DNA from 2 places in the Clavibacter sp. CT19 genome. Region 2 is predicted to be linked to the other one. Evidence: predicted binding sites of a transcription regulator. Region 2 holds the regulator's gene; the other holds the start of a gene.

Region 1 (15,717 bases), on a different contig from region 2:
GGGCGATCGTCGGCGGCATCCGGCGCTCACGCTGCCGGCGCGATGACGGAGGGAACGGGCCGGAGGATCTCCTCCGGCCCGTTCCGCGCGTCGACGCGGGCTGGGTCCGCGTCACGCGTCCGTCCCCGCTCCGGTGCGCCACCGGCACGGCGGCACCCGTCCACAGGCGGTCCGGCGCGGCGCAGCGCATCGCTACGGTTCGATCGCTCCCCGGCGACGGTCGCCGCGGACCACAAGGAGTCCACATGCCCTCTCACCTCGGAACCACCCCGCGACGCACCTCTCGCCGCCTCCTGGCGACGGCCGCCCTCGCGGCGGTCGTCGGTCTCGGTGTCTCCGTCTCCACTCCGGCCGGCTCGGCATCCGCCGCCCCCGCCGCGCCGACCTCGTCCTCCACCGCGGACGCCGGCTCGATCACGGCGAGCCAGGCGGGACTGGTCAACCGCCCCTTCTTCGTCACGCCGTACGACCTCGCGCGACTCGCGTACGGCCAGACCGACCCCGACAAGCTCGCGGTCCAGATCTGCACGGCGAATCACACGGGGAGGGCCTGCGTGACGATCGCCTCCTACGTCCTCCGGCGTGGACAGGGCATGGTGGATTGGCGCACCTGCAACATCACCGGCGGCTACACCATCGTGTTCCCCGACGCCTTCCAGTCGCGCTGCGGCCGCTGACGGTCGAGCGGCACGCACCCGGCCGGGACCCCTCCGGCCCCTCCTGAGCGCACCCGCGCTCTCCGCACGGCCCGACGGGCCGGAGGTCTCCACCTCCGGCCCGTCTCGTCGTCCCCGGGTCCTGCCTCCGTCCCGCTCGGCATGCACGTCCGGACTCGTTCGGATGCGCAGCGGGTCGTCCGGAGGCCGGCGGACCGGGGCCGGAGGTCAGAGGCCGAGTGCACAGGCGCGGGCCGCGCGCACGGCCCGGCCCCGAGGACCCGCTAGCGTCTCGATCCGCCGCGATCCCCCCTTTCTCGCGCGCAGAAGGAACACCCATGTCATCTCAGATCAGCAGCGCCGCCCGCCGCCTTGCCGCCGCCCTGGCGCTCGCCGCCGTCGTGACCCTCGGGGTCTCCGTCGCCTCGCCGACGGATGCGGCGTCGGCCGCGAGCACGACCACGTGGACGCACTCCTCGGAGAGCCGCCCGGCCGACGCCGGGGCCGTGGCCGCGAGCGACCGCCGTCAGCCGACGGGGCGGCTGTACATCGCGCCCAAGTACTTCGACGAGTCGTACAGCGTCATCGTCGCCGCACATGACGTGTGCGACTCCTATCGCCTCGGCGAACAGTGCTACAGGAGCCTGCAGAAGCTGTTCATGAGCGACATGGCCGGGGAAGACGACTGCCAGGAACATGGCGCGGACGCGGTGATTCCCTACATCCAGTACTCGCACTGCCGCAAGTCCTGACGGATCCGATGCATCGGGCGGGCCGGGGGATCTCCTCCGGCCCGTTCTGCACGTGGGGCGCCTGACGCCTGCCGCTCCATCACCTGCCCCCAGGTTCCTCGCGGGCTCTCAGGCGTCCGGATCCTGCGCCGCATGCCGGGACGCGACGGGTCGGCCGCGTCGCGCGGCCCGGTAGCCCGGCGCCCGCAGCCGCCGCGTCCACGGATAGGTGGTGTCCCCGGGCGGCGCCGCGAGCACCGGATCCGCGCGCGTCGCCGTGTCGAGCGGCCCGCTCGCGTCGTGGCCCAGCTCGATGCGCGCCGCCACGTGCCACCGCCCGCGCGGCGTCGCGTGCACGAGCCGCATCCCGGCGGGCCGGGTCGCGAGCGCCCGCCCGAGGTCGGCGGCGCCGGCCGGCAGCGGCGGATCCGCGTCCACCAGCACGCCGACGAGCACCGGTCCCGCGGATCCGCGGTACGGCATCAGCGTGGTGAGTCGCGCGCCGGAGAGCGCGCGCCGCGGTGCGAGGAGGAATCGGCCGAGCGGCGAGAGGCCCGTGGTCGCGAGCAGCAGGTCGACCGTGGTGCCGCCGCCGTCCGGGATCCGCAGTGCCAGCCCGAGCACGTCGGGGAGCGCTGGCGGGAGGCCGCCGCCGCGGGAGAAGCGGGCGTCGACGGCGAGCGGCGCGTCGAGCCTGTCGAGCCACGCGAGCCCGGATGCGGCACGGCCCGCGACGGGCGTCAGCGTCCCGGAGAGCGCGACGCCGTGCGGATGCAGCGGCCGCGGCCGACGCACGAGGCGGACGGCGGAGACGAGCCCCGCGAGGACGTTCCCGCCGACGCGGGCCGTGGTGCCGGACATCCCCCGACCCTATTCCGGTGCGCGCTCGGCGTCCCGGATGCGTCCGGGTGCGATCAGCGCATGGGCCCTCGTGAGGAGGCGCTCCAGCTCCGCCGCGTCGGCCGCGTCGAGATGGGGGAGCGCGCGTGTCAGGGCGTCGCCGATCGGTCGGCGCCCCTCCTCGTGCAGGGCGCGCCGAGCGGTCTCCGGCGCGAGCCGCACGAGGGTGCGTCTCCCGTCGGCCGGATCCGCCTCGAGCCGCAGCACGCCCTTGTCGGCCAGCTGCCGGGCCAGCGTCGAGACCCAGCTCTGCGCGAGCCCGGTCGTCTCGCAGAGCTGGCGGATGGTGCTGCCGGGCTGCCGGGCGACGGCCTCGATGAGCGTCAGCTCGCCGCCGGTCACCGGGAGGTCGCGCCCGCCCTGGCTGGCCTCGAGGGCGATCTCGCGCAGGATCCGGGCGAGCCGGCTCAGCGCGACGACGTCGATCGCGGGCTCCCGAGCGGCCATGCCCACCTCCTTCGCTGACGACGCGGGCTCTTGCGCCTGCCCTGGATGGACAATAGCATCTGCCACAGATGCATCGCATGCAGATGTATTTGTTCCGGCACCGACGGGCCGGATGCCGGAGGTGGAGGAGGGTCGCGGATGGACGTGTCGGACGCGCTCGTCTCCATCGCGCTGATCCTGCTCGTGGTGCGGCAGCTCCGGGGTCGACGCCTGACGCTCCTCAGCCTCCTGTGGCCGGTCCTGCTCGTGGCCTGGGCGGGGGTCGAGTACCTCGGCGCCGTCGCGCCGTTCGCATCCGACCGTGCGCTCGTCGCGGGCCTCGGCGCGCTGGGTGCGACGCTGGGCGTCGCGTGCGGGCTCCTCACCCGGGTGGAGGCGCGTGCCGGGGTCGTCGTCGCCCGGGCGTCCTGGCTCGCGGCGGCCGCGTGGATCGCGGGGATGGGCGGGCGCCTCGCCTTCGGCCTGATCGCCCTCCACGGGGGCGGGCGGATCATCGCCGAGGCGAGCGTCCGTCTCGACCTGCACGCGGCAGGCACGTGGTCGACCGCGCTCATCACGATGGCCCTGGCGGAGGTGGTGGCGCGGACCGCGGTGCTCGCCGCACGGCATCGGACGATCACCCGACGCATCGCGGGCGAGCGCGGCGATGGTCGCCGCGCGTCCGCCGCCGCGCTGGCCACCCCCGCGGACGACGGAGGGCCGGAGGGGTGATCCCCTCCGGCCCTCGCGCGATCGCGTCCGGCCTGCGCCGGACGACGGCTCGCTACGGCGTCGGCATGCCGCCGTTGACGTTGAGCGTCTCGCCGATCACGTAGCTCGACTCGTTCGACGCGAGGAACACGTAGGCGGGGGCGAGCTCGGCCGGCTGGCCGGCGCGGCCGAGCGGGGTCTGCTCGCCGAACTCGGGCAGCGCGTCGGCGGGCTGGCCGCCCGCGGTCTGCAGTGGCGTCCAGATCGGGCCGGGCGCGACGACGTTCACGCGGATGCCCTTGGGCGCGAGCTGCTGCGCGAGGCCCTTGGAGAACGCGTTGATCGACGCCTTGGTCGTGGCGTAGTGCACCAGGTTCGGCGACGGCGCGTAGGCCTGGATCGACGACGTGTTGATGATCGTCGAGCCGGGCTTGAGGTGGGGGAGCGCGGCCTTCGTGATCCAGAACATCGCGTAGACGTTGGTCTTGAAGGTCAGGTCGAACTCCTCGTCCGAGATGTCCTCGAGCGCGTCGACGTTCTGCTGCTTGCCCGCGTTGTTGACGACGATGTCGAGGCCGCCGAGGCCCTCGACCGCCTTCGCGACGAGCTCGCGGCTGAACTCCGCGGTGGAGATGTCGCCGGGGATGGCGACGGCCGTGCGTCCCGCCTCCTCGATGAGGGCGACGACCTTCTTCGCGTCCTCCTCCTCCTCGGGCAGGTAGGAGAGCGCGACGTCCGCGCCCTCGCGGGCGTAGGCGATGGCGACGGCCGCGCCGATGCCGGAGTCGGCGCCGGTGACGAGGGCCTTGCGTCCCTCGAGGCGGCTGGATCCACGGTAGGTCTTCTCGCCGCGGTCCGCGGTCTCGTCCAGGTCGGCGTCGAGGCCGGGCCCGTCCTGCTGCTGCGCGGTCGGGTCGATGTCGGCGTACATCTTGGTCGGGTCCTGGAACGTGTACTGGTCGGTGCTCATGTGCTCTCCTTCGGCTGGTGCGTCGTGCGGGTGCGTGGGGTGCCGGGCGTCAGCTCGGCGGGGTGTCGTCGAGGTCGATGTCCTGGCCGGCGAGGTCGTTGTCGGCGAGGACCGGCTCGGCCTCGCCGTCGACGCCGAGGGCGTCGGCCTCGGGCTCGGCGTCGGCCGCCGCGACGGCGTCGTCCTCATCGATCTGCTCCACGGGCTCGTCGGTGTCGGGGAGGACGGTCTCGCCGGCGACCGCGTCGTTCACGACGGTCTCCTGGTCCATGCCGACCGCGTCGAGGGCCGTGTCGTCGCCGGTGGCGTCGTCACCGGGGGTGGAGGAGGTGGCGTCCGTCACGGTCACTCACCCGCCTCGGGCTTGGGGTGGCCGGGGATCGAGTCGCCGCTGAGGTTGAGCTCGTCGGGATCCACGTCGATCTCGCCGACGTCGTCGGGTCCGCCCGATCCGGGCAGCACCTGCACGTCGTCCGCGGCGGCGGGCACGTCGTCGGAGACGCCCTCGCTCTCGACGATCTGCTGCTCCTGCTTCACCTGCGTGTCGTCCTCGCTGGGCGAGATGAAGTCCTTGTCCTGATTGGTGTCTGAGGTGTCCGCGGGCTGGAGGCGCGGGTCGTCGGTGTCCATGCGGCCGACGCTACGCTCGGCCTCCCGCGGCGTGTGGTGGCGTTCAGGCAACGCCCATGCACGGGATCCGGGCGGGGCGTCGCCGGGGATCCCGAGCCGCATCACATGTCGTCGGGACCCTCGCCGAACGGGTCGGGGGCGTCCTCGCGGGCGTCCTCCTCGGCGGCCTCGGCCAGCTCCTCCATCGAGTCGGCGTCGATGGCTGCGGGCTCGGCGAGCGGGTGGCGCGCGGCGCCGTCGGCCGTCGGATCCGTCACGTCAGCGGCCTTCGGGGTCGACGTGGCCGGCGGCGTCGTCGGCGGGCGCGCTCATGTGCGAGTCGGCCGCGGTGACGGAGCGGTTGTCCGGCACCTCCGGGTACTCGGCGCTCGCGGGATCCGCGTCCTCCACCTCGAGGGCGTCCTCCTCCGCGTGCCCGTAGTCGGTGCCCTCCGGCTCGCGGACCGCGTCTCCCACGCCGGCGGGGCCGCCGTCGGCCGCGACCACGTCGTCCACGGTCACCAGCCCGTCGGGATCGCCGGGGCCGCGCCCGGTGCGGATGCCGTCTGCGTGCTCGTCGCGATCGCTCATGCCCCCACCCTACGAGCGGGGGCGGGCGGCGACCCGGTCCCGGACTGTGCACGGAGCAGCGGGCGCCGGGCGGATCCTCGATGTACTGGCGTCCCGCGGCACGATCCCGACCGCTCCCGACGCGCGGATGCGACGCGTCACGACGACCGCAGGAGGCGATGGCGACATGGACATGCGATACGGGATCAACCCGCACCGGGACCCTGCGCGGCTCGCACCCGTCCTCCCGGACGCCATGCCCTTCTCCGTCGTCAACGGCGAGCTCTCCTACGTGAACGTCCTGGACGCCCTGAACGCGTGGCAGCTCGTGCGCGAGGCCGGCGTCGCACTCGGCGCGGTGGTGGCCGCGTCGTTCAAGCACGTGTCCCCGGCGGGCGTCGCCCGGTCGGGCGGGCTGGATGCCGTGCTCCGCGCCGACGCCGGGCTCGACGCCGCGGAGGAGGTCGACGACGTGACGAGCGCGTACCTGCGGGCCCGGGATGCCGACCCCAAGTCGTCCTACGGCGACTTCATCGCCGTCAGCCACGCGGTCACCCTCGATCTGGCGACCCGCGTGTCGTCCGTGGTGTCCGACGGGATCATCGCCCCGGCCTTCGAGCCCGGCGCCGTCGACATCCTGCGACGGAAGAAGGGCGGCGCCTTCGTCGTGCTCGAGGCCGACGAGCGCGTCGTGCCTCCTGCCGAGGAGTCACGGGACGTGCACGGGGTGCGTCTCACGCAGCCGCGGGACGACATGGTGATCGACCGGCGGCTGCTCGCGCCCGCGGACGGGGGGCCGCTGCCGGATGGCGCCGTGGACGACCTGCTCCTCGGAATGGTCGCGCTCCGCTACACACAGTCGAACTCCGTCGCGTACGTCCGCGACGGCGTCACCCTGGGGATCGGCGCGGGGCAGCAGTCGCGGGTCGACTGCACGCGTCTCGCCGGCGCGAAGGCCGATGCCTGGTGGCTGCGGCGCCTCCCGGAGGTGCGGGACATGGCGTTCCGCTCCGGGGTCGGGCGACAGGAGCGGATCAACGGGCGGATCCGCTGCCTCGAGGGCGACATGACGCCAGACGAGGCATCCCGACTGTCCCGCGTGCTCCTCGGCGGAGTCCCGGTGATCGACGCCGCCCGACGACGCGCATGGCTGGCGGGGCTCGATGCCGTGGCCTTCGTCTCCGACGGGTTCCTGCCCTTCCGCGACAACGTCGACCACGCCCGGCGGCACGGTGTGTGCTGGATCGCGGAGCCCGGCGGATCCGTGCGCGCCGACGAGGTCGCGGCCGCGTGCGCGGAGCACGGGATCGTCCATGTCCGGACCGGCCTGCGGCTGTTCCACCACTGAGGCGGCTCGCCGCGAGGAGGGACGCACGGCACGGACCCATCGGTCACCAGGTGCCTCTGCCACGCCGTGCGGCCCGGGCGCCCCCGATCCGGGGTCGCGCGACCGCCCCGCGGAGGGTCCCCGCGGGTCGTCGTCGGCCGGGTTGCGTTCTCGCCCGAGCACCTCGATAGTAGGTGAGCCTTACCTAACTCGCACGCCAGCTCGTGACCCGGACACGGCTCCACCTCGACCGTGAAGGACCCATGCCTCCCACTCCGCACGCCCCCGTCCCCCTGTCCTCCACCCTCCTCGACGACCGCCCCGTGACTGCCGGATCGGAGGCGGACCCCGCCGCCGCGCTGTTCTCCGACCGCTCGCTCCCCGGCTGGGACGCCGCGCTCCGCGCCGCCGCCGACCACGTGCGCTCCGCCGCCCGGCGCGCCGACGGCCCGTTCACCGGGATCACGCCCGACCGCCTCCGCCGCTCCTTCGCGGGCCTCGACCTCGACCGCCCGCTCGGCGGCCTCGACGCCGCGCTCGACGAGCTCGACGACCTCTACCTCCGCGACGCCGTCTGGTTCCACGACCCGTCGTACGTCGCGCACCTCAACTGCCCGATCCTCATCCCGGCCCTCGCGGGGGAGCTCATCCTCTCGAGCGTCAACACGTCGATGGACACGTGGGACCAGAGCGCGGGCGCGACCCTCATCGAGCGGTCGCTCATCGACTGGACGGCGGGCCGCATCGGCCTCGGCGACGACGCGGACGGCGTCTTCACGAGCGGCGGCAGCCAGTCGAACCTCCAGGCGCTGCTGCTCGCGCGCGACGAGGCGGCGGCCGTGCACGGGCTGTCGATGGCCGACCGGCAGCGGATGCGGATCCTCGTGAGCGAGGTCGGCCACTTCAGCGTGGAGAAGAGCGCCCGCATCCTCGGGCTCGCGCCCGACGCGGTCATCCGCGTGCCCGCCGACGACGCCATGCGGATGCGCGTCGACGCCCTCGAGCGCGAGCTCGCGCGCTGCTACGCGGCCGGCCTCCTGCCGATCGCCGTGGTCGCCACCGCGGGCACGACCGACTTCGGCAGCGTCGACCCGCTCCCCGTGATCGGAGACGTCTGCCGCCGCGAGGGCATCTGGCTGCACGTCGACGCGGCCTACGGCGGCGGCCTCCTCACGTCGCTCCGGCACCGGCGGCTCCTCGACGGGATCGAGCGCGCCGACTCCGTGACGGTCGACTACCACAAGACCTTCTTCCAGCCCGTGAGCTCCAGCGCGCTGATCGTGCGCGACGGCCGCACGCTCCGGCACGCGACCCTGCACGCGGACTACCTGAACCCCGCCGACCGGGCCCACGAGGAGATCCCGAACCAGGTCGACAAGTCGCTGCAGACCACGCGGCGCTTCGACGCGCTCAAGCTCTGGCTCACGCTCCGCACGGTGGGCGCCGACGGGGTGGGGCGGATGCTCGACGACGTCATCGCGCTCGCCGACCGCACCTGGCTCGCGATGCGGCGGGATCCGGCGCTCGAGGTGGTGGTGCGCCCGGAGATCAGCGCGCTCGTGTTCCGGTACGTGCCGGCGGGGGAGCGGGACGGATCCGCGGGGCCCGACGCGGGCGCCCGCTCGGACGCCGTGAACCGCGGCATCCGGCAGGCGATCCAGGACTCGGGCCGGGCGATGGTCGCGGCGACGCGCGTCGGCGGGCGCGCGCACCTGAAGCTCACGCTGCTGAACCCCGCGACCACGGACGCGCACATCCGCGAGATCCTCGGGATGGTCGTGGCGGCGGGGGACGCGCTCGACGCGGGGTTGGGCGACGTCACCGTGGCTGCGGAGGCCGGCCACGCCGCCGACGCCGCCCGTGCCGTCGACGCAGTGGCGGAGGTCGCCCGATGAGCGCCGCGACATCGGTCGGCGCGCCCGACCGCATCCGCGACGTCGTCGCCGTGGGCCTCGGCCCGGCGAACCTCGGGCTCGCGTGCCTCGCGGATCCGCTCGACCTCGACCTCGTCGTGCTGGAGCGGAAGCCGCGCTTCGACTGGCACCCCGGCATGATGCTGCCGAGCGCGCACCTGCAGACGCCGTTCCTGGCCGACCTCGTGACGCTCGCGGATCCGACCTCGCGCTTCTCGTTCCTCGCCTACCTCAAGGACACCGGGCGGCTCTACTCCTTCTACATCCGCGAGGACTTCTTCGTGCTCCGCAGCGAGTACGTCGCGTACTGCCGGTGGGCGGCGGAGCGCGCGCGGGGGATCGAGCTCGATCGCGACGTGCGGGCGATCCGCTACGACGAGGCCGCGGGCGCGTACGTCGTCGAGTCGGTCGACTCCGCGGGCGGCGCGCACGTGCACCGCGGACGGAACCTCGTGGTCGGCGTGGGCACCCCGCCGTGGCTGCCCGAGGCCGTGCGCGACCTCCCGGGCGTCGTGCACAGCTCCGGCTACCTCGGCGCCAAGGACGCGCTGCAGGAGCGGGATGCGATCACGGTCGTCGGCAGCGGGCAGAGCGCCGCCGAGATCTACCGCGACCTCCTCGAGGACGTGGACTCCCGCGGGTACCGGCTCGACTGGATCACGCGCTCGCCCCGGTTCTTCCCGCTCGAGTACACGCGGCTCACGCTCGAGATGACGAGCCCGGAGTACAGCGACCACTTCTTCGGCCTGCCCGCGGAGGCCCGCGACGTGCTCCTGCGCGAGCAGCGGAACCTCTACAAGGGGATCGACTCCGAGCTCATCGACGACGTCTTCCACACGCTCTACCGGAAGCGGCTCGCCTTCGACGCGCTGCGGGCGGAGGGGCGGCTGGCGCACGGCGGCGACGCAGGATCCGGCGTGCCGACGCGGCTGCTCACCAACGCGGAGGTCGTCTCGTCCCGGGCGACGCCGGACGGCGGCGCGGTCCTCGGGCTCCGGCATGCGGAGACGGGCGCCGAGCGCGAGTGGCCGACGGGCGCGGTGATCATGGCGAGCGGGTACGACGCACAGGCCCCGCGGATCCTCGACGGGCTCGGCGACCGCGTGCACCGTGACGCGCGCGGCCGGCTCGACGTGGCACGCGAGCACACGGTCGACGACGCCGGCACGCTCTTCGTGCAGAACGCGGAGGTGCACACGCACGGCTTCGTGGCGCCCGACCTCGGGATGACGGCGCACCGCAACTCGCGGATCCTGCGCGCCATCACGGGCCGCGAGACGTACGCGGTGGAGGAGCGGATCGCGTTCCAGGAGTTCGGGCTGCCGGACGACGCGCCCACGGCCGGATCGGGGGTGCTCGCGTGAGCGCGCCCGCGCCCGCGCCCGCCTCGACCGCCGCACCCGACGCGGACGCCGCGGCCGGAGCGGACCTCGGGGCCGAGCCCCGCAACGGGCTCGACATGCGCCCGCTCGATCCCGACGGCGACGCCGCCCTCGTGCACGCCTGGGTCACCGCACCGCGCGCCCGCTTCTGGCAGATGGAGCACGCGACCCTCGACGACGTGCGGGCCGAGTACCGGTCCATCGCGGCGGATCCGCGGCGCGAGGCCTGGATCGGCCTCCACGACGGCGTCCCCGCGTTCCTCGTGGAGGCGTACGACCCGGCCGACGACCCCATCGGCGCGCACCTGGATCCGCTGCCCGGCGACCGCGGCATGCACCTGCTCGTGGCGCCGCCGGCCGGCGATCCGCTGCCGGGGTTCACGACCGCGGTCATGCGGCACGTCGTCGCGCACCTGCTCCGGGACCCGGCCGTGGAGCGCCTCGTCGTCGAGCCCGACGTCCGGAACACCCGGATCCAGCGCCTCAACGAGCTCGTCGGCTTCCGGCCGCTCCGGGTCGTCGACCTCGGCGCCAAGCACGCGCTCCTCAGCGTCGCCACGCGCGACGACGCCCTCCCGCACGCCACCCCCACGGACGGACACGCCATGACCCTCACCCACGACCGCTCCCTCGACACCCACCCCGAGTCCCGGCCGGCTGCCGCGTCGAGGACCTCCGAGCCGGATCCGCGCGTCCACCGCGCCGACCACCTCCGCCCCGACGCCTGGGCCGCCGCCACGCGCCACCTCGTGCGCAAGGCGCTCGCCGAGTTCGCGCACGAGCTGCTCGTCGAGCCCGAGCGCGTGGATCCGGAGCGTGCACCCGGCGCACCCCGCACGCCGCACGACCCGCGCGCCTGGGCCGACTACCGCGTCGCGAGCGCCGACGGCCGCAGCGCCTACGCGTACCGGGCCAGGATCCTCGAGCTCGACCACTGGGACGTCGACGAGGCGAGCATCCGCCGCACGGTCGACGGCGAGCCCGCGGCTCTCGACGCCATCGACCTGGTGCTCGACCTCCGCGACCGCCTCGGCATCACCGACGAGGTGCTGCCGGTCTACCTCGACGAGATCCAGAGCACGCTCTCGGCCGCCGCGTTCTCGAGACTCCGCGACGTGCCCGACGCCCGCGGCCTCCTCACCGCGTCCTACGCCGAGGTCGAGTCGACGATGGACGAGGGCCACCCCTGCTTCGTCGCGACCAACGGCCGCATCGGCTTCGACCTCGACGACCACGACCGGTACGCGCCCGAGGCGGGGGAGGACGTGCGGATCCTCTGGCTCGCCGTGCACGAGCGCCTCGCGCACTTCGCCTCGGTCGACGGCCTCGACCGGGAGGCGTTCCTCGACGCGGAGCTCGGCCCGGTCGTCCGCGGGCGGTTCCGCGCCCGGATGGCGGACCACGGCATCGACCCGGCGGAGCGCGTCCTCGTGCCCGTGCACCCCTGGCAGTGGGAGAACGTCGTCACGGTCACCTTCGCCGGCCTGATCGCGACGCGCGACATCGTGCTCCTCGGCACGGGCGACGACGAGTACGGCGCCCAACAGTCGATCCGCACCTGGGCGAACCGCACGACGCCGGAGCGCTGCTACGTGAAGACGTCGCTGTCGATCCTCAACATGGGGTTCACGCGCGGGCTGTCGCCGGCCTACATGGCGGTCACCCCGGCGATCAACGACTGGGTGCACGCGCTCGTGACGGGCGACGACGAGTTCGCGCGCCTCGGCTTCGGGATCCTCCGCGAGGTCGCGTCCGTCGGCGTGCGCGACGCCCGGGTCGACTCGGCGCTGCCGCCCGGGCACTCCCACGGCAAGATGCTGTCCGCGCTCTGGCGCGAGTCGCCCGTGCCGGGTCTCGCCGAGGGCGAGCGGCTGATGAGCATGACGAGCCTCCTGCACGTCGACGCCCACGGCGACACGGTGCTGGGCGCGCTCATCGACGCGTCCGGGATCGGCGCCGCGGCATGGATCCGCCGCTGGCTCGACGCCTACCTCGTGCCGCTCGCGCACGCGCTGATCGCGCACGACCTCGCGTTCATGCCGCACGGCGAGAACGTGATCCTCGTGCTCCGCGACCACGTCGTCGTCCGCGTGCTGATGAAGGACATCGCCGAGGAGGTCGCCCTCTTCGACATGGAGCGCGAGCTGCCGGAGGACGTGCGGCGGATCCGCATGGAGATCCCCGAGGACGAGCGCACCCTCACGGTCTTCACCGACGTGATGGACGGGTTCCTGCGGTTCGCCGCCGCGCTCGTCGAGGACCGCGACGACCTCGGCCCCGACGGCCTGTGGCGGGTGGCGGCGGAGGCGCTCGCCGACCACGAGCGTGCGCACCCGGAGCTCGCGGAGCGCTTCTCCCGGTTCGACCTGTTCACGCCGTCGTTCGACCGCTCGTGCCTGAACCGGCTGCAGCTGCGCGACAACCGGCGGATGGTGGACCTCCAGGCGCCGGTGATGCAGATCCACGGCTCGCTGCGCAATCCGCTCGCGATCCACGCGGGGCTGCGGCCGCGCATCGGCTGAGGTCGCCGGCCCGCTCATGCGAGGAGCCGCCGCCCGCGGGTGCGGACGACGGCTCCTCGTCGTGTGCGGCGCCTCACGCGCCCGGGCGGATCAGCTCGCGGCGTGCGCGCCCTGCTCCACCGTCAGCGTGCGGCCCTCCTGGCCCTGCGGCTCGTCGGACGTGACCGCGATCTTGCGCGGCTTCGCCCGCTCGCTCACCGGGATGGTGACGCTGAGCACGCCGTTGGCGTAGTGCGCCGAGATGCGCTCGGTGTCGATGCCCTGGCCGAGCGTGAGCTGGCGGAGGAACGTGCCGGCCACGCGCTCGCGCGTCAGCCAGCGGACGTTCTGGTCGCCGGCGAGCGTGCGCTCGGCGCGGATGGTCAGCAGCTGGCCGTCCACGTCGATGTCGACCGAGCCCGGGTCGATGCCCGGGAGGTCGGCGGCCAGCACGTAGGTGTCGCCCTCGCGGTGCAGGTCGATGGGCATCGGCCGGTTCGCCTGGCGGGTCTCGGCCAGCGCGCCCATCGCGCGGTCCAGCTCGCGGAACGGATCGAAGGTCATGTTCATGCTCGACTCCTCTGATGATCTGCGGTGATGATCTCCGGGGTTGAGCCCCCTCGGCTCAACTGCGTTCAGATTAGCACTCGGAGTGGGGGAGTGCCAAGGCGTTCGCCGAGGGCGAATACCGCTCTCATCACCGGTTCAGGCGCGTCGGCGCAGGTCGCGCTCCATGCGGCCGATGAGCGTCCAGACCGCACGCGAGAGGTCCGGGTGCTCGAGCGCGATGGCGCGCAGCAGCCCGTACTCGAAGCGCGCGACCACGCCCAGCTCGGCCGACGGGTGCCGCACGCGGGCGAGCTCCTCGGCCATCCCGTCGGCCTCGAGCGCGTCCTGGCGGAGGGTCGCGACCACGTGCTCGTCCACGGTCGGCAGCTGCGGGATGACCTCCCAGGGGTCGTCGCCGTTCCGGCAGCGGTGCTCGATCACGGCGTCCAGCTCGTCGCGGGCCTCCTGGCGCAGCACCTCGAGGCTGGCGGGGAAGCGGGCGTGCACGGGCGGATCCTCTCAGGGGGCGGGCCGACGCGCCACGCGGCCGCCGTCCCTTCACGCTACGTCATGCTCCCCGCGGCGCCCGACGGGTGGCCGGATGCCGTCGGTAGCCTGGAGGACCGCGACCCAGGAGGATCCATGACCGACCACGCCCGCCCCGTCGCCCTCGTCACGGGAGCCACCCGCGGCATCGGCCGCGCCGTCGCGGAGGACCTCGCCCGCACCCACCGCGTGATCGTGCACGGCCGCGACCGCGCTGCCGTCGACGCACTCGCCGCCTCCCTGCCCGACGCCGTCGGCTGGCCGGCCGACCTCGCCGCGGGCGGCCTCGCCGGCCTCGTGCCGGCCCTCGACCGCCTCGACGTGCTCGTGCACTCCGCCGGCGTCATCGGCGGCGACGCCGTGGCCGAGACGCCCGTCGACGAGTGGCGCCGCGTCTTCGAGGTCAACGTCTTCGCCGTCGCGGAGGTGACGCGCGTGCTGCTGCCCGCGCTCCGGGTGGCCCGCGGGCAGGTCGTGCTCGTCAACTCCGGATCCGGCTTCACGGCCAACCCCACGGGCGGCGTGTACGCGGGATCCAAGTTCGCCCTCCGCGCGCTCGGCGACGCCCTGCGCGAGGAGGAGCGACCGCACGGCGTGCGCGTCTCGAGCGTGCACCCCGGACGCGTCGCCACCGACATGCAGCGCGAGCTCCGCGCCAAGGAGGGCGGGGAGTACGACGAGGCGCGGTACCTCGAGCCGGCGTCGGTCGCGCGCGCCGTGCGCCTCGTGGTCGACCAGACGCGCGACGGCACGCTCGAGTCGGTGTCGCTGCGGCCGTTCGGCGGCTGAGCGGGGGGCGGTGCTGCGCGCCGGCCATCCATCGCGCGCGAAGATCGTATTTGCAAAAGACGATCTTCTCGGGATACGTTCTCCCCATGACCTCCTCCTCCGCCGCGACCCGCGACCGCGCCGACCACGACCCCGACGTGGACGCGTCCGGCATCGACTGGGGCTCCGGCGGCATCGAGACGCAGTTCGGCTGGTCCATCCAGGCCGTCTACCAGGGCTTCGTGCGCACGGCGCAGACCGCCGTCGCGGATGTGCCGGGCGGCCCGCGCGGGTACCAGGTGCTCGTCGCGATCACCACGGAGGAGCCGTCGTCGCAGCTCGCGCTCGCGCAGCGCCTCGGCATCGACAAGACTCAGATGACGTACGTGATCGACGCGCTCGCCGCGGGCGGGCACGTCGAGCGGCAGCCGCACCCGCGCGACCGGAGGGTCCGCCAGGTCGTCGCGACAGACGCCGGACGCGCCCTGCTGGCGACGGCCCGCGTCGCGCTCGGCGAGGTCGAGGACGGCCTGATGCGCGACCTCGCCCCGGCCGAGCGCACGGCCTTCCGGCGCCTCCTCGCCCGCGTAGCCGTCGGCATCGGCGAGGCCGCGGGCCCCGCCGCCGAGCAGTCGGACGTGGCGCGCCTCGAGCAGCCCGTCGCGGCCCCCCATCGTTCGCGCCGACCGGCGCGCCGCACCCCCCGAGACGGAGAACACTCGTGACCACCTCTTCCCCCGCATCCGCATCCGGCGCCGTCGTCGTGGCTGGCGCCACCGGCGACATCGGCCGCCGCATCGTCCGCGAGCTCCTCGCGGCGGGCGCGCGCGTCCGCGTGCTCACCCGCCCCGGCAGCAACGCCGCCCGGGACGCGTGGGGCGATGACCCGCGCGTCGAGGTCGTCGAGGCGGCGTACACGGACCGGGCCGCGCTGATCCGCGGGGTCGCCGGCGCGCGCGTCGTCGTCTCCGCCGTGAGCGGCGCCCGTGCCGTGATCGTCGGGGCGCAGCGCGCGCTGCTGGCCGCGACCGTCGCCGCCGGGGTCCCGCGCTTCATCCCGTCGGACTACTCCGCCGACTACCGCCGCGTCACCCCCGGCAGCAACCGCAACTTCGAGCTGCGGCGCGAGTTCTCGGCCGACCTCGACGCGGCGCCCGT
Region 2 (15,717 bases):
ATGGCGTCGACGTACTGCTTCTGGCCGGGCGTCTTGGGGCGCACGACGCGGCCGCGCGACTGCACGATGGCCTCGCTCAGCACGTCGGACAGCGTCCGGGCGTCGTCCTGGCCGAGCCGGCGCGCGCTCGTCTCGATCTCCTGCGGTTCCACGTGCTGTCCGTCCTCCACCATCGCCACGACCTCGTCGATGAGCCGACGGGCCGACGCCACGTCCGCCCGGGTGCCGACGAGCGTGATCTCGTTGCCGCGGACCCGGACGTCGACGTCCGGGTGCTCGCGCTCGATCTGCCGGAGCAGCCGGTCCTGCGGCCCGAGGAGGCGCACCATGAGCACGCCGTCCATCGTCGCCGTCTGCTCGACGCGCTCCTCCTCCGCGGACGCGCCGCCCCGCGGGTCAGAACCCGACATGGTCCCCCTGGCCGAAGCCCGCGAGCACGTGCGCGTGCACGTGGAAGACCGTCTGGCCGGCCGCCGCGCCCGTGTTGAAGACGAGGCGGAACTGCCCGCCCGCCCGCTCGGCGCCGATGCGCGACGCGAGGTCGACGACCTCCGCGAGGAGGCCCGGGTCGCCCGCGGCGAGCTCGACGACATCGCGGTACGCGGCCGTCTTCGGCACGACCAGGACGTGGACGGGGGCCTTCGGGGCGATGTCCTGGAACGCGATCACGCGCTCGGTCTCCGCGACGATCTCGGCCGGGATCTCGCGGGCGACGATGCGCTCGAAGACGGTGGGCTCTCGGGTCTCGCTCATGCGTCCAGCCTACGCGGCGCCCGCGACGTCACCATCGCCCGAGGGCCGCGTTCACGAGCGCGAGCGCTGCGGGTCCTGCGGTGGACGTGCGGAGGATGCCCGAGCCGAGCGCGACCGGGATCGCCCCGGCCTCCCGGAGCACCTCGACCTCCGCCGGGCTGATGCCGCCCTCGGGTCCCACGACGAGGAGCACGTCGGTCGCCTCGGCCTCGGCGGGGGCGGCGAGGTCGAGCGCGGACAGCCGCGTCGCGGCGGTCGGGTCGAGCACGAGCACGCGGGCGGTGGCGGCCATCCGCGCGAGGTCCTTCGTCGTCGCGAGCCCCTCCACGCCGGGCACGCGCGGGCGGATGGACTGCTTCACGGCCTCGCGCACGATCGCGCGCCAGCGGTCCCGCCCCTTGGCGACCTTGGCGCCCTCCCAGCGGGAGATCGAGCGCTGCGCCTGCCACGGGATCACGGCGTCGACGCCCAGCTCGGTCGCGGCTTGCACGGCGAGCTCGTCGCGGTCGCCCTTCGCGAGCGCCTGCACGAGCACGACGCGCGGCGACGGCTCGGGGTGCTCCTCGACACCGTCGACCCGCAGCTCCAGCCGCTGCGGATCCGCGGTCGTGACGATGCACGACGCGATCGTCCCGCGGCCGTCGCCGACGAGCAGGCCCTCGCCCGCGCGGATCCGGCCGACGGTCACCGCGTGCCGCGATTCCGCGGCGCCGAGCGCAACGACCGCTCCCACGGCCAGCTCGCCGTCGCCGAGGTCGTCCGCGAGGTGGAAGTGCGCCACGGTCAGACGTTGAGGAAGCGGTCGCGGAGCTTCTGGAACAGGCCCTGCTGGAAGTGCGCGAGGTGGGGCGCGGGCGCCTTGTTGCGCTTGGCGAACTGCTGGATGAGGTCGCGCTCCCTGTGGTCGAGCTTCTGCGGCGTCACCACCTGGATGCCGATCTTGAGGTCGCCGCGCCCCGAGCCGCGGAGCTTCGTGACGCCGCGCCCGCGGACCGTGATGATCTCGGCGCTCTGGATGCCGGGGCGGAGCTCGAGGTCCACCGCGCCGTCGAGCGCCTCGATGCGCGCGTCGCTGCCGAGGATCGCGTCGACCATGCTCACCTCGACCGTGGCGAGCAGGTCGTCGCCGTTGCGGCTGAAGACGTCGTGGTGCGCGACCTTGATCTCCAGGTAGAGGTCGCCGTTCGGTCCGCCCGCGGGGCCGACCTCGCCGGAGCCCGGCATCTGGAGGCGGAGGCCCGTGTCGACGCCGGCCGGGATGTCGACCGGCACAGTGCGGCGCGCGCGGACGCGGCCCTGGCCGGCGCACGTGGGGCAGGGGTGCGGGATGACGGTGCCGTAGCCGCGGCAGGTGCCGCAGGGGCTCGACGTCATGACGTTGCCGAGGAGCGAGCGCACCTGGCGCTGGATGCTGCCGGAGCCGCGGCAGATGTCGCACGTGACGGCGCTCGTGCCGGGCTGCGCGCAGGATCCGTGGCACGTGTCGCACACGACGGCCGTGTCGATCTCGAGGTCGCGGTGCACGCCGAAGATGACCTCCTCGAGCTCGACCTCGACGCGGAGGAGCGCGTCCTGGCCGCGCTCCTGGCGCGAGCGCGGACCGCGCCCCCCTCCGCCCTGCTGGCCGCCGAAGAACGTCTCGAAGATGTCGCCGAACCCGCCGAAGCCCTGGCCGCCGCCGCCGAACCCGGCCTGCGGGCCGAGGTCGTACTGCTGGCGCTGCTGCGGGTCGGACAGCACGTCGTACGCGTGCGTCACGAGCTTGAACCGCTCGGCGGCGTCGGGGGCGTCGTTGACGTCCGGGTGCAGCTGGCGCGCCTGCTTGCGGTACGCCTTCTTGATCTCCTCGGACGTCGCCTCGCGGCTCACGCCCAGTACTTCGTAGTGGTCAGCCACGTCGGGCCCTTCGGTGGTGATGGTCGTGGGGAACAGGGGCGGTGCGCCGGCGTGCGGGCGTCACCGCTCCTCGAGCAGGCGCGAGAGGTAGCGCGCGACCGCGCGCACCGACGCCATGTTGGTGGAGTAGTCCATGCGGGTCGGGCCCAGCACGCCGAGGCGCGCGAGCACGCCTCCCGACGAGCTGTAGCCGCTGGTGAGCACGCTCGTCTCGCCGAGCCCGAACGGGGCGTTCTCCCGCCCGATGCTCACGGAGACGCCGTGCTGGTCGGCTTCCATCTCGCCGAGCAGGCGCAGGAGCACCACCTGCTCCTCGATCGCCTCGAGGACGGGCGAGATGCTGCCCGGGAAGTCGCGCTCGGTGCGGGCGAGGTTCGCGGATCCGGCGAGCAGCAGGCGCTCCTGCCGGTTCGCGAGCACCTGCTCGACGAGCGTGCCCGCGAGAGCCGCGGCGGCGGCCCGCTGGGCGGGCTCCACCTCGTCGGCCAGGGTCTCGAGGCGTGCGGCCGCCTCGGCGAGGCCGAGACCGCCGACGGCCGCGTTCACCCGCGTGCGCATGGCCGCGAGGAACTCCTGGTCGGGATCGCCCTGGAGCTCGACGACGCGCTGCTCGACGCGGCCCGTGTCGGTGATGAGCACGGTGAGCACGCGCGTGGCCGACAGCGCGACCAGCTCGACGTGCTTCACGTGGCTCGTCGCGAGCGACGGGTACTGCACGAGCGCGACCTGGTTGGTGAGCTGCGCGAGGAGCCGCACGGTGCGCGCGAGCACGTCGTCGAGGTCGACCGACTGGCCGAGGAACACGTGGATGGCCTGGCGCTGCGCCGGGGTGAGCGGGCGCACGTCCGCGAGCTGGTCGACGAAGAGCCGGTAGCCCTTGTCCGTCGGCACGCGTCCCGAGGAGGTGTGCGGCGCCGCGATGAGCTCCTCCTCCTCGAGCAGGGCCATGTCGTTGCGGATGGTGGCGGCCGAGACGCCGAAGGCGTGGCGCTCCACGATGGACTTGGAGCCCACGGGCTCACGGGAGGACACGTAGTCCTGCACGATCACCCGGAGGACGTCGAGTCCGCGTTCCGAGACCATGGCGGCTCCCTCCTGGCACTCGTCGGTTCTGACTGCCAATCGTACCGCGTGGATCCGACGGCCCGGCATTGCCGGTCGCGCGTCGGCGGAGGTAGCGTGGTGGGGCCGGGCGAGGCCGGGCACCACCCACACGATCCCGCGCGATCCACCGGCCGTCGGCCCGTGCCGTGCACCGAGAGGCCCGCGATGTCCGCACCCGATCCCCACCCCTACGGCGCCCCCGCCCCCCTCACCCCGGGCGAGGACCGGCTGTGGGCGTCGCTGACGCACTTCCTCGCGATCCTCATCGTGCCGTCGTTCATCGTCTGGCTCGTGTTCCGGGAACGCGGTCGCTTCACGGACCAGGAGGGCAAGGAGGCGACGAACTGGACGATCAACGTCGCCGGCGTGCTCGTCATCCTCAACGTGCTCCAGGCCGTCTTCGTGGTCATCCCGTTCCTCGGGATCCTCATCTCCGTGCTGCTCGGCCTCGTGATCTTCGCGGTCGTCGTGGTCAACATCGTGTTCGCGATCATCGGCGGCGCGCGCGTGCAGGGCGGTCGGCCCTACCGCTACCCGCTCAACATCCGGTGGATCAAGTAGTCGGGGACCGATGAGCGCCAGGATCCGCCACGTCGCCGTGGACTGCCGGGACCCGCACGCGCTCTCGCTCTTCTGGGCGGGCGTCACCGGCTTCGCGGAGGATCCGGACGAGCCCAACCGCCCCGACGAGGACGCGGCGTGGCTCGGCGACCCGGTGTCGGGCCTCGGCATCATCCTGCAGCGCACGGACGCGCCGAAGACGGCGAAGAACCGGGTGCACCTCGATCTGGCGCCCGACGACCGCACGCGCGACGAGGAGGTCGACCGGGTGCTCGCCCTCGGCGCGACGCTCGTCGCCGACCGGCGGAACGCGGACGGCAGCGGGTGGGTCGTGCTCGCCGACCCGGAGGGGAACGAGTTCTGCGTGGAGCGCAGCGACGCCGAGCGCGAGGCGGGCGACGAGGTGGGCGCGGTCGTCCTCTGACCCGGCGGCGGTGCGCGCCGGCCTCGAGGAGGCGGCGGACCACGGCCCGTGTCAGTCCTCGAGGAGGCGGCGGACCACGGCGTCGGCGAGGAGCCGCCCCGACAGGGTGAGCACGAGGGTGCCCGCGAGGGCGGCGCGCGGGTCCACGAGGCCGTCGGCGATGAGCCCGGCGACCTGGCGGCGCCCCTCGACGGTGAGGGTGGGAATGGACAGGCCGTCGCGGATCCGCGCCCCGAGCAGGACCCGCTCCACCTCGCGCGTGGCGTCGTCGAGGTTCTCGCGGCCGGCGCCCGGGGAGGCGCCCGCGAGCACGCGGTCGGCGTAGGCGGCCGGGTGCTTCACGTTCCACCAGCGCACGCCGCCGACGTGGCTGTGCGCGCCGGGTCCGACGCCCCACCAGTCGTGGCCCTGCCAGTACGCGAGGTTGTGGCGGCTGCGGCGGCCGCCGCGGGCCCAGTTGCTCACTTCGTACCACTCGTAGCCGGCCTCGCCCAGCATGCGGTCGGCCAGCTCGTACATGTCGGCCTGGAGGTCCTCGTCGGGCTCGGGCACCTCGCCGCGGCGGATCTGCCGCGCGAGCTTCGTGCCGGGCTCCACGATGAGCGCGTACGCGGACAGGTGGTCGGGCTCCTGGGCGATCGCCTGCTCGAGCGAGGCGCGCCAGTCGTCGATGCTCTCCCCCGGCGTGCCGTAGATGAGGTCGAGGCTCACCTCGAGCCCGGCCGCGCGGGCGCCGCGGACGACGGGCGCGATGCGGGCGGGGTCGTGCGTGCGCTCCAGCGTCGCCAGCACGCGCGGCACGGCCGACTGCATGCCGAACGAGACGCGCGTGAAGCCGCCCGCCGCGAGGGCCGCGAGGTAGGCGTCGTCGACGCTGTCGGGGTTCGCCTCGGTCGTGACCTCGGCGCCCTCCGCGATGCCCCACGTCTCGCGCACGGCGTCGAGCATCCGCACCAGGTCCTCCACCGGCAGGAGGGTGGGCGTGCCGCCGCCGAGGAACACGGTGGAGGCGGGCCGTGCGGGTACGCCGGAGTCGCGGAGGGCGGATCCGGCGAACCGCACCTCCTGCACGGCCTGCGACGCGTAGTCCGACTGCTTCACGCCCCGGAGCTCGGGCGCCGTGTAGGTGTTGAAGTCGCAGTAGCCGCAGCGCACGCGGCAGAACGGCACGTGCAGGTAGACGCCGAACGCGCGCTCGTCGGCGCCCGCGGACGCGGAGGCGGGCAGCAGGCCGTCGGCGGGGGCGGGATCGGCGAGGGGCAGGGCGGACGGCATCCGTCCATCATCCCCCGGCGCGGAGGCCGGTCCGTGCAGCGGCCTCCGGCAGGATGGGCGCATGACCGCCGCCCCCACGCCCCGGCCCCTCCACGTCCTCTGGGACGTCGACGGCACGCTCCTCCACAACAGCCCGCGCTCCGGCAGCATGTACCACCGCGCGATCGAGCTGGCCGCGGGCGAGCCGCTCGTGGACCGCACGGTGCACGCGCACGGCAAGACCGACGGGCAGATCATCTGGGAGACCCTGGACGTCTACGGCCTGCCCGAGTCGCTGCACGCGCCGGTCCGTCAGCACCTCGAGGAGCTGTCGCGGGTCGAGCACTACGGTCCTGGCCGCCGCACCGTGCCGGTCGGCGTCCCCGAGCTCGTGGCCGACGTGGCGGCACGCGGCTGGGTGAACGCGCTCCTCACGGGCAACTCGCCGCTCCGCGCCCGGTACAAGCTCGACGGCGCCGGGCTCGACGTCGGCCTGTTCGACTGGGACGCGTCCGCGTTCGGGCACGAGGCCCGGATCCGCAGCGACCTCACCCGGCGGGCGGCCGCCGAGCTGGCCGGCGCGCCCGTCGTGATCATCGGCGACACCCCCGCGGACGGCGTCGCCGCGGAGGCGGCGGGCTTCCCGTTCGTCGCGGTGGCGACGGGGGCGTATGACGTGGACGCGCTGCGGGCCCCGGACGCGCACGCGGCGCTCGTGGTGCCGGACCTCCGGGCCGGGCGCGACGAGGTGCTCGCGTTCCTGGACGGGCTCGCCGCGCGCTGATCCCGGCACCCGAGGGGCGGAGCACGCGGCGCCGCGGATCAGGCCGAGGCGACCGCCGGGTGCAGCGAGCGCAGGTACCTGCGCGTGAAGATCCCCTGCACGACGCGGAGGACGGGGCTCGCCAGCCGCAGCGGCCACGAGGCCGGGCGGGAGAAGACGCGGAGGGTGAGCCACACGCTGCCGTCGGGCTCCCGGGAGACGAGGAACGCCTCCTCGCCGCTGAACGGGTGGCCGGGCAGCGTGCCGTAGGCGAAGCCGACGCGGTCGGCCTCCTCGACGGTGTAGACGACGCGCACCGGCGCCTCCGGGTGGAACGGCCCGAACGGCATGCGCAGCACGGCCGAGGTCCCCGACGTGATCCACGCGGTCCCGTCGTCGCCGTACAGCGCCTCGCGCGGGCGGTCGGCGGGCACCTGGGGCACCCCGTCCTCGTCGAACTCCAGTCCGCGGTAGCCGGGCTCGTCCGGCACCTCCTGCTCGATGCGCGTGACGTCGATCCCGCTGCCGCGCTGCACCCCCCAGGTCATGAGGAGGGCGACGGCCTGCTCGAAGCGCTCGTCGCCGCTGCCGAGCCGGGCGCTCGCCTCGGCGGGGCGGTAGCCCTCGGGCGGGTAGGTCATGAGATCGACGGCCTGGGTGCCGCCGACGGAGCCGTACGTGACGGCGGTCGCGGTGTAGGTGCTGCGGCGCATGAGGATCAGACTACGGCGTGCCGCTGGACGTCCCGGCCGACGCCGGGCGGACCGCTGCGGAGCGGAGCCGAGCCGGTGCTCCGAGCCATCGCCGGATGCGCCGCGGCGCGTGCCGCCAGCATGGACGAGCCCCCGTCCGAGGGCTCTCGGTGCCCCCGGGCGGGGGCTCGGACCCTCGACGTCATCCCTCCGGATGAGGATCCCGACGACGCCGTCATCCCCGCGATGCAGGGGCCCGAGGACCGTCACCGGATCGTGATCCGAACGCGCGCGGCCGTCCTCCGCGGACCCCTATCCTTCAGTCGGCGCCGGGCCTCCCGAGCGTCGCGCATCCCCCTCTCCCGACGCTCGTCGTCGGTCCTCGGAAGGTCCTCCCGTGCTCCGCTCCCTCACCGCCCTCGCCGTCGCCGGCTCTCTCGCCGTCGCCGGAGTCGCCGTCGCGACCCCCGCCTCCGCGGCCGCCGGCGGCACGTTCTACTCCGTGCCCTACGACTCCTCGCTCTTCCAGGTGACGACGGTCGCCGGGCGCGCCGAAGCACAGCCCGCGTCCTTCGAGACGTGGCGCGCCGCCGGCTTCCCGGCGCCGCAGCCCGCCGCCACGCAGTACGTGCGCTTCACGTGGGAGTCGACCGTCCAGGCCGACAGCACCGCGGGCGACGCGGCGTTCTCGGTCTCGTTGACCTCCGCCGAGTGGCGGCGCGCCGGGTCCCCGACGCCCCGTACGGACCGCCTCCCGGCCGCGTCGAGCATCCTGCAGTACTCCGGATCGGGCGAGCTCTTCGTCGTGGAGTCCGAGTCCTCCTTCACCGACGACCCCGGATACCACCAGCTGACCTTCGCCGAGTACGCGCACCTCGGCTACCCGGCCGTCGACACGACGTCGCCGCGCATCTTCTCCAAGCTGTCCTGGAACGCGACGCTCGTCGGCCCAGTGTCCAGCTCGGGCGAGACGGGCCCCGTCTCGTTCGCGGTCTGGGACCGCTTCGCCCGCCCCACCCCCGTCGTGGTCGCGTCCTACGACGGCGACCGCTTCTGCCACGCGGCCGGAGCCGCCGAGATCCGCTACGTGGGGAAGGCCGCGCCCGAGGGCATGGCGCTCACCTACCGCGAGTGGGTCGCCGCGGGGTCGCCTGAGCCCGCCACCTGCTGACCCCTCCCGCAGCGCCTGACGCGCCCCGCCTCTCGAGGCGGGGCGCGTCTCGTCGTCCAGGCCACGTGCGGTGCGCACGCCTAGCAGGTCCAGGCGCCGCGCGCATCCCTCCCGCGAGGACCACCTCCTCATCCGTCCGCCCAACCCTCGTCCGAGGGTGGTCGGTGCCGTGATGAAACCGTGATCAGAGCTGCATTCCTACGCGAGTGGAAGCCGCTACCTTGGGCCTGCGAGGCCGAGCCGGAACGGGCGGATCCTCGGTCCGCATGATCCAGCACGACACCTCTCGGCGCCTCGGCGTCGCCCATCGGAAGGCCATCATGAACCGCTCACTGCCCGCCCTCGCCCTCGCCCTCGTCGGGGCGCTCGTCCTCGGCGGCAGCGTCCTCGCCGCGGCACCAGCCCAGGCCGCTGCCGGGGACACCTACTACTCGGTCCCCTTCAACGACTCGCTGATCGTCGAGTCCCCCGTCTCCGCCGACGTCCCCGGGATCGGCTACGCGACCTTCGCGGAGTGGAAGGCCGACGGCTTCCCGCGTCCCGTCCCCGCGGCCGTCGCCTACCGCCTCCTCCCCTGGGACAGCACCGTCTTCGCCGATGTGATGGGCACGCACTCCGGCCTCACGGCGGTGCTGACCGGCACCGAGTGGCGGCGCGCCGGATCGCCGGCGCCGACGCGGGGCGCGCTGCCGTTCTCCTCCACCGTCGTCCAGTACCCGACGTCCGACGAGCTGCTCGTGCGCACCGGCACGCTCTGGGGTTCGGATGCCGCCGAGTGGCACACGCTGACCTTCGCCGAGTGGCGCACCCTCGGCTACCCGGCGGTCGACCGCCGTGAGGCCGTCGGCTTCTCGAAGCTCTCCTGGCTCGGCACGATCGTCGGTCCGGATCCCCTCACGGGCGGGCAGACCGCGATCTCCTACGACACGTGGCTCGACGCCGGCCGTCCGACGCCGAAGGTCGTCCCGTCCTTCCCGAACGACAGGTACTGCTCCGCGCGGGGCAGCTCGGAGATCCGCTACGTCGGCCTCGCGGCTCCCCGGGGCGTCGCGCTGACGTTCCGCCAGTGGACCGCCGCCGGCTCGCCGAAGCCGACCGTCTGCTGACCTGCTCCGCACGCGACGCGCCCCCTGCCTCGAGAGGCAGGGGGCGCGTCGTGCGGGGGGGGGCGGCTACTTGGCCTTCTTCTCCGTGTCGCCCGAGAGCGCGGCGATGAACGCCTCCTGGGGGACCTCGACGCGGCCGACCATCTTCATGCGCTTCTTGCCCTCCTTCTGCTTCTCGAGCAGCTTGCGCTTGCGGGTGATGTCGCCGCCGTAGCACTTGGCGAGCACGTCCTTCCGCATGGCGCGGATGGACTCGCGGGCGATGATCCGGGCGCCGATGGCGGCCTGGATCGGCACCTCGAACTGCTGGCGCGGGATGAGCTCGCGCAGGCGCCCGGTCATCAGCACGCCGTACGCGTACGCCTTGTCGCGGTGCACGATGGCGCTGAACGCGTCGACCTGCTCGCCCTGCAGCAGGATGTCGACCTTCACGAGGTCGGCCTCCTGCGAGCCCGCGGGCTCGTAGTCGAGCGACGCGTAGCCGGCCGTCTTGCTCTTGAGGTTGTCGAAGAAGTCGAACACGATCTCGCCGAGCGGCATCGTGTAGCGGATCTCCACCCGGTCCTCGCCGAGGTACTCCATGCCGAGCAGGATGCCGCGCCGCGACTGGCACAGCTCCATGATCGTGCCGACGTAGTCCTTGGGGGCGAGGATCGCGGCCTTCACCACGGGCTCGGAGACGCTCACGATCTTGCCGCCCGGGAACTCGCTCGGGTTGGTGACCGTGACCGTCTTCTTGTCCTCGCTCGTGACCTCGTAGATGACGGAGGGCGCCGTGGTGATGAGGTCGAGGCCGAACTCGCGCGACAGGCGCTCGGTGATGATCTCCAGGTGCAGGAGGCCGAGGAACCCGCAGCGGAAGCCGAAGCCGAGCGCGACCGAGGTCTCGGGCTCGTAGACGAGCGCGGCGTCCGAGAGCTTCAGCTTGTCGAGGGCGTCGCGGAGGTCGGGGTAGTCGGATCCGTCGATCGGGTAGAGCCCGGAGAAGACCATGGGCAGCGGCTCGGTGTAGCCGGGCAGCGCCTCGGTCGCGGGGCGCGCCGCGGTCGTGACGGTGTCGCCGACCTTCGACTGGCGCACGTCCTTCACACCCGTGATGAGGTAGCCGACCTCGCCGACGCCGAGGCCGTCGGACGGCGTGGGCTCGGGCGAGCTCACGCCGATCTCGAGGATCTCGTGGGTGGCGCGCGTCGACATCATCGCGATCTTCTCGCGCGGGCTCAGCTTGCCGTCGATCATGCGGACGTAGGTGACCACGCCGCGGTAGGCGTCGTAGACCGAGTCGAAGATCATGGCGCGGGCGGCCGCGTCGGGGTCGCCGACGGGAGCGGGGATGGTGCGCGAGACCCGGTCGAGCAGCTCCTCGACGCCGGCGCCCGTCTTGCCGGAGACGCGCAGGACGTCGGCCGGGTCGCCGCCGATGAGGGAGGCGAGCTCGGCCGCGTACTTGTCGGGATCCGCCGCCGGCAGGTCGATCTTGTTGAGCACCGGGATGATCGTGAGGTCGTTCTCGAGCGCGAGGTAGAGGTTCGCGAGCGTCTGGGCCTCGATGCCCTGCGCGGCGTCGACCAGGAGGATCGCGCCCTCGCATGCGGCGAGCGAGCGGGAGACCTCGTACGAGAAGTCGACGTGACCGGGGGTGTCGATCATGTTGAGCGCGTAGGTCTTCCCCTCCAGCTCCCACGGCATGCGCACGGCCTGGCTCTTGATGGTGATGCCGCGTTCGCGCTCGATGTCCATGCGGTCGAGGTACTGGGCGCGCATGGCGCGCGACTCGACGACGCCCGTGAGCTGCAGCATGCGGTCGGCCAGCGTGGACTTGCCGTGGTCGATGTGGGCGATGATGCAGAAGTTGCGGATGGACGCGGGGTCGGTCGCGGCGGGCCGGAGGGCCTTCGTTGCTAGGGGGCTCACGCGTTCCTCAAGGTCGAGCGGGTGGGGCGGTCCGACGATCATCCCATGGCGGGGCGGTCCGGCCAGTCCGAGCGCCGGCGCCGGGGCCGGGCGCGGTCCCTGCCCGCGGAGGAGCAGGGACCGCGCCCGGCGACGGGATCAGCGCCGGACGATGTCGGCGACCGCCGCGCCGAGCTCCGGCCACCGGAACCGGTAGCCCGCGGCCTCCAGCGTCTCCGGGACGACCCAGCGGCTCTTGAGGACGAGCTCGGGCTCGGTGCGGAACAGCCACATGCCCGCCTCGAGCATCCACCGGTTCGCGGCGAGGCCGACCGGCATGCGGACGGCGTGGCGCAGCACCTTCATCAGCCGCCGGTTGGTGACGGGCGCGGGGCTCGACGCGTTGACCGGGCCCTCGATCGTCGGGGTGTCGCGCACGAAGCGGATGATCCCCACGAGGTCGTCGATGTGCAGCCAGCTGAAGACCTGGCGGCCGTTCGTCGGCTGGAAGACGTGGTGCGCGCCCGCCCGGATGCGCGACGGGCGCCCCGGGAACCGCCCGTCGAGCTGCGGCCCGCCGAGGCCGAAGCGCGCGAGGCCGAGGAGCGGCTGGAGCGCGCCGTCCCGTCCGAGGACGATCGCGATGCGCAGCGCGACGCGACGCGTGGACGGCAGATCCGGCGCGAAGAACGCGCGCTCCCAGGCGCGGCCCACCGACGGCGAGAAGTCGTCGCCGAGCTCCCCCGTCGACTCGGTCTGCGGCCCGTCGGTCGCGTGCCGGTACACCGTGGCGGTCGAGGCGTTGATCCACACGGGCACGGGGGCCACGCTGTCCTGGATCGCGCGTCCGAGCTCGGCGGTCGTCTCCACGCGCGAGCGCAGGATCTCCCGGCGGTTCGCCACGCCGTAGCGGCAGTTCACGCTCTTGCCCGCGAGGTTCACGAGGAGGTCGGCGCCGTCGAGGAGGCGGCGGATCCCCTCGGCGTCGCCCCAGCGCGCGTCGGCGCCGGAGCGACCGACGGTGCGGACGCGGTAGCCCTCCTCGGTCAGCTCGCGGACGAGCACCTGTCCGATGAAGCCGGACGCGCCCGCGATGACCGCGATGCGCGGGGCGGTCGGCCCCGGTGCGTCGCTCATGCGCCGAAGCGCGTGCCGCGCTCGACCGTGGTGCCCCGGCCGTCGGCCCACGTGTAGACCGTGTCGCCGCCGATGATGACGTGCTCGGCGCGCGACCGCACGTCGAGCGGGTCGCCCGACCAGATCACGACGTCGGCGTCGAGGCCCGGCGTGAGCGCGCCGACGCGGTGGTCGAGGCGGAGGATGGCGGCGGGGTTCGCGGTGATCGCCCGCAGCGCGATGTCCGCCGGCAGGCCGTCCTTCACCGCGAAGGACGCCTGGTGCACCAGGAAGTCGATGGGCACGACGGGCGCGTCCGTCGTGATCGCCACGAGGACGCCCGCCCGGTGCAGGGCCGCGAGGTTCGCGACGGCGCGGTCGCGGAGCTCGACCTTGGAGCGCGAGGTGATCATGGGCCCGAAGATGACGGGGATGCCGCGCTCGGCGAGCACGTCCGCGATCTTGTCGCCCTCGGTGCCGTGGTTGACCACGAGGCGGTAGCCGAACTCGTCGGCGAGGCGGATCGCCGTGGCGATGTCGTCGTGGCGGTGCGTGTGCTGGTCCCAGGCGAGCTCCCCGTCGAGGACGCGCACGAGCGTCTCCTTGCCGAGGTCGCGGGAGAAGGGCGTGCCCTCCTTCGCCGCGTGGTCGCGGGCGGCGCGGTAGTCCTCGGCGTCGCGGAAGGCCCGGCGGATCACCATGGCGACGCCCAGGCGCGTCGACGGCGTGCGGTCCTTGGAGCCGTAGACGCGCTTCGGGTTCTCGCCGAGCGCGCTCTTGACGCTCACGGAGTCGCTCACGAGCTGCTCGTCGATGGTGCGGCCGCCCCACGACTTGATGGCGACGGACTGGCCGCCGATCGGGTTGCCCGAGCCGGGCTTCACGACGATGGTCGTGACGCCGCCCTTGAGCGCGTCGCGGAAGCCCTCGTCGTCGATGTCGATCGCGTCGATCGCGCGCACCGACGACATGTCGGGGTCGGTCATCTCGTTGGTGTCGTCGCCCGCCGGGCCGTTGGCCTCCTCGTGGATGCCCACGTGGCCGTGCGCCTCGACGAAGCCGGGGAGGACCCAGCGGCCGGCGGCGTCGATCACGGTCGCGCCCGCGGGGACCTCGACGTCGGCGGCCGGGCCGACCGCGGCGACGAGGCCGTCGCGGAGGAGGACGGTGCCGCCGGGCATCGGGACGCCGTCGACGGGGACGACGTGGCCTCCGGTGATGGCGGTGACGGTGGAGGAGGAGGCGCGGACGGGGGCGGTGGGATCTGCGGGGAGGGCCATGCCCCGAGCCTAGGACGGCGGGACGGCGGCGGCGGGGCGGCCGCGGCGCGTTCTGGCGGCCGCCGGGGACGGGGTCGCCGGAGGAGCCTCGGTAGGCTCGCGGGATGGGCATCCCCGACTTCATCGTGTCGCTCCGCGAGCGGATCGGCACGGAGCCCCTGTGGCTGTCCGGCGTGACCGCGGTGATCCTCGACGGCCCGCGCGTGCTCCTCGTCCGCCGCGGCGACACCGGCGGGTGGGCGCCCGTCACGGGGATCCTCGATCCCGGCGAGGAGCCCGCCGTCGGCGCCGCGCGGGAGGCCGCCGAGGAGACGGGCGTGGAGATCGAGGTCGAGCGGCTCGTCTCCGTGGGCACCACCGGCGAGATCACCTACCCCAACGGCGACCGCGCGAGCTACCTCGACCTGACCTTCCGCTGCCGCTACGTGGGCGGCGAGGCGCACGTCGCCGACGACGAGTCGCTCGACGTGGGCTGGTGGCCGGTGGACGCCCTCCCGGACATGCCCGCGGACCTCCGCCAGCGCATCCTGGACGCCGTCGACGACCTGCCCGAGGCCCGCTTCGTGCGTCCGGGCGAGCGCTCCCCGTGGGCGGACGGCGACGCGCGGGGCTCGGGCGCCTGATTTCCCGGCCGCGACCTGGTATCGTCGCCTGTTGGCTTGCGTGTGATCCTCCCCGATCACGCGGTATCGCCGCAGGCGCCCTCTCTCGCTGAGCGGCAACTCATCTGACGAAAAATCGAACGGAAGACATAACACGTGGCAAACATCAAGTCGCAGATCAAGCGCATCGGCACGAACAAGAAGGCCCAGGAGCGCAACAAGGCCGTCAAGAGCGAGCTGAAGACGGCGATCCGCTCGGTCAAGACCGCCATCACGGCGGGCGACAAGGACGCGGCCGTCAAGGCCGTCAGCCTCGCCGGCAAGAAGCTCGACAAGGCCGCCAGCAAGGGCGTCATCCACAAGAACCAGGCCGCGAACCGCAAGGGCGCGATCGCCAAGCAGGTCGCCAAGATCGGCTGACCTCGCCGCACCGCACGACGAAGGGCCCCGCTTTCCGCGGGGCCCTTCGTCGTGCTCGGCGCGATGCAGATGTGCGGCCTCAGGCGCGCTCCTGATGGGCGGCCTCAGGCGCGGTCCCCGTCGCGGTCTCAGTCGCGGTCCCCGTCGTGGCCCACGCCGTTGTCTCAGTCGCGGCCGCGGGAGGCCACCGTGCGGACCATGCGCTCGAGCGAGTAGACCGCGTCGCGTCCGCCGCCCTTGACCTGCGCGTCCGCCTCGGCCAGGGCCTCCACGGCGCGGCCCAGGCCCTCGTCGTCCCAGAGCTGCAGGTCGCGCCGGGCGCGGTCCACCTGCCACGGCGCCATGCCGAGCTTCGAGGCGAGCTGCCCGGACGGGCCGGAGACGCCCGAGACCTTCGCCATGGTGCGGATCTTCATGGCGAAGGCGGCGATGAGCGGCACCGGATCCGCCCCCGAGGTGAGCGCGTGCCGGAGGAGCACGAGGGCCTCGCCGCGGCGACCGGCGATGGCGGAGTCGGCGACCGCGAACGCGTTGATCTCCACCCGGCCGCCGTAGTACTCGTCGACCGTGACCTCGGTGATCTCGTGCGCCGTGTCGGAGATGAGCTGCTGGCACGCGGACGCGAGCTCGCTGACGTCGTCCTGGAACGCGGCGACGAGCTGGCGCACGGCGCCCGGCGTGA

The links. Region 2 encodes HrcA, which represses chaperone genes, less so after heat shock. Its sites were predicted from a motif close to TTNGCACTCGNNNNNNNCGAGTGCNAA; they were not measured.
Region 1: a site for HrcA is predicted at 13,337-13,363, ahead of PED38_RS10010 (Hsp20/alpha crystallin family protein). Genes of this name have one in related genera too.

What each region holds. Positions count from the first base shown of each region.
Region 1 is NZ_JAQHYR010000007.1:102,032-117,748, forward strand. It holds gene PED38_RS09940 (hypothetical protein) at 246-677, shown strand; gene PED38_RS09945 (hypothetical protein) at 995-1,408, shown strand; gene PED38_RS09950 (hypothetical protein) at 1,517-2,248, opposite strand; gene PED38_RS09955 (MarR family winged helix-turn-helix transcriptional regulator) at 2,258-2,734, opposite strand; gene PED38_RS09960 (DUF1453 domain-containing protein) at 2,873-3,445, shown strand; gene PED38_RS09965 (glucose 1-dehydrogenase) at 3,498-4,394, opposite strand; gene PED38_RS09970 (hypothetical protein) at 4,444-4,743, opposite strand; gene PED38_RS09975 (hypothetical protein) at 4,740-5,024, opposite strand; gene PED38_RS09980 (hypothetical protein) at 5,126-5,281, opposite strand; gene PED38_RS09985 (hypothetical protein) at 5,283-5,594, opposite strand; gene PED38_RS09990 (phosphoribosylaminoimidazolecarboxamide formyltransferase) at 5,722-6,921, shown strand; gene PED38_RS09995 (pyridoxal phosphate-dependent decarboxylase family protein) at 7,164-8,795, shown strand; gene PED38_RS10000 (lysine N(6)-hydroxylase/L-ornithine N(5)-oxygenase family protein) at 8,792-10,177, shown strand; gene PED38_RS10005 (GNAT family N-acetyltransferase) at 10,174-12,717, shown strand; gene PED38_RS10010 (Hsp20/alpha crystallin family protein) at 12,808-13,266, opposite strand; gene PED38_RS10015 (hypothetical protein) at 13,402-13,752, opposite strand; gene PED38_RS10020 (SDR family oxidoreductase) at 13,888-14,580, shown strand; gene PED38_RS10025 (MarR family winged helix-turn-helix transcriptional regulator) at 14,667-15,284, shown strand; gene PED38_RS10030 (NmrA family NAD(P)-binding protein) at 15,281-15,717, shown strand, end outside.
Region 2 is NZ_JAQHYR010000010.1:74,367-90,083, forward strand. It holds gene PED38_RS12905 (PhoH family protein) at 1-410, opposite strand, end outside; gene PED38_RS12910 (HIT domain-containing protein) at 397-753, opposite strand; gene PED38_RS12915 (16S rRNA (uracil(1498)-N(3))-methyltransferase) at 782-1,534, opposite strand; gene dnaJ (molecular chaperone DnaJ) at 1,537-2,649, opposite strand; gene hrcA (heat-inducible transcriptional repressor HrcA) at 2,710-3,732, opposite strand; gene PED38_RS12930 (DUF4870 domain-containing protein) at 3,919-4,314, shown strand; gene PED38_RS12935 (VOC family protein) at 4,325-4,738, shown strand; gene hemW (radical SAM family heme chaperone HemW) at 4,790-6,013, opposite strand; gene PED38_RS12945 (HAD family hydrolase) at 6,075-6,776, shown strand; gene PED38_RS12950 (DUF1990 family protein) at 6,815-7,468, opposite strand; gene PED38_RS12955 (hypothetical protein) at 7,845-8,618, shown strand; gene PED38_RS12960 (hypothetical protein) at 8,885-9,724, shown strand; gene lepA (translation elongation factor 4) at 9,791-11,638, opposite strand; gene PED38_RS12970 (epimerase) at 11,777-12,754, opposite strand; gene PED38_RS12975 (amidohydrolase) at 12,751-14,013, opposite strand; gene PED38_RS12980 (NUDIX hydrolase) at 14,118-14,636, shown strand; gene rpsT (30S ribosomal protein S20) at 14,772-15,035, shown strand; gene holA (DNA polymerase III subunit delta) at 15,200-15,717, opposite strand, start outside.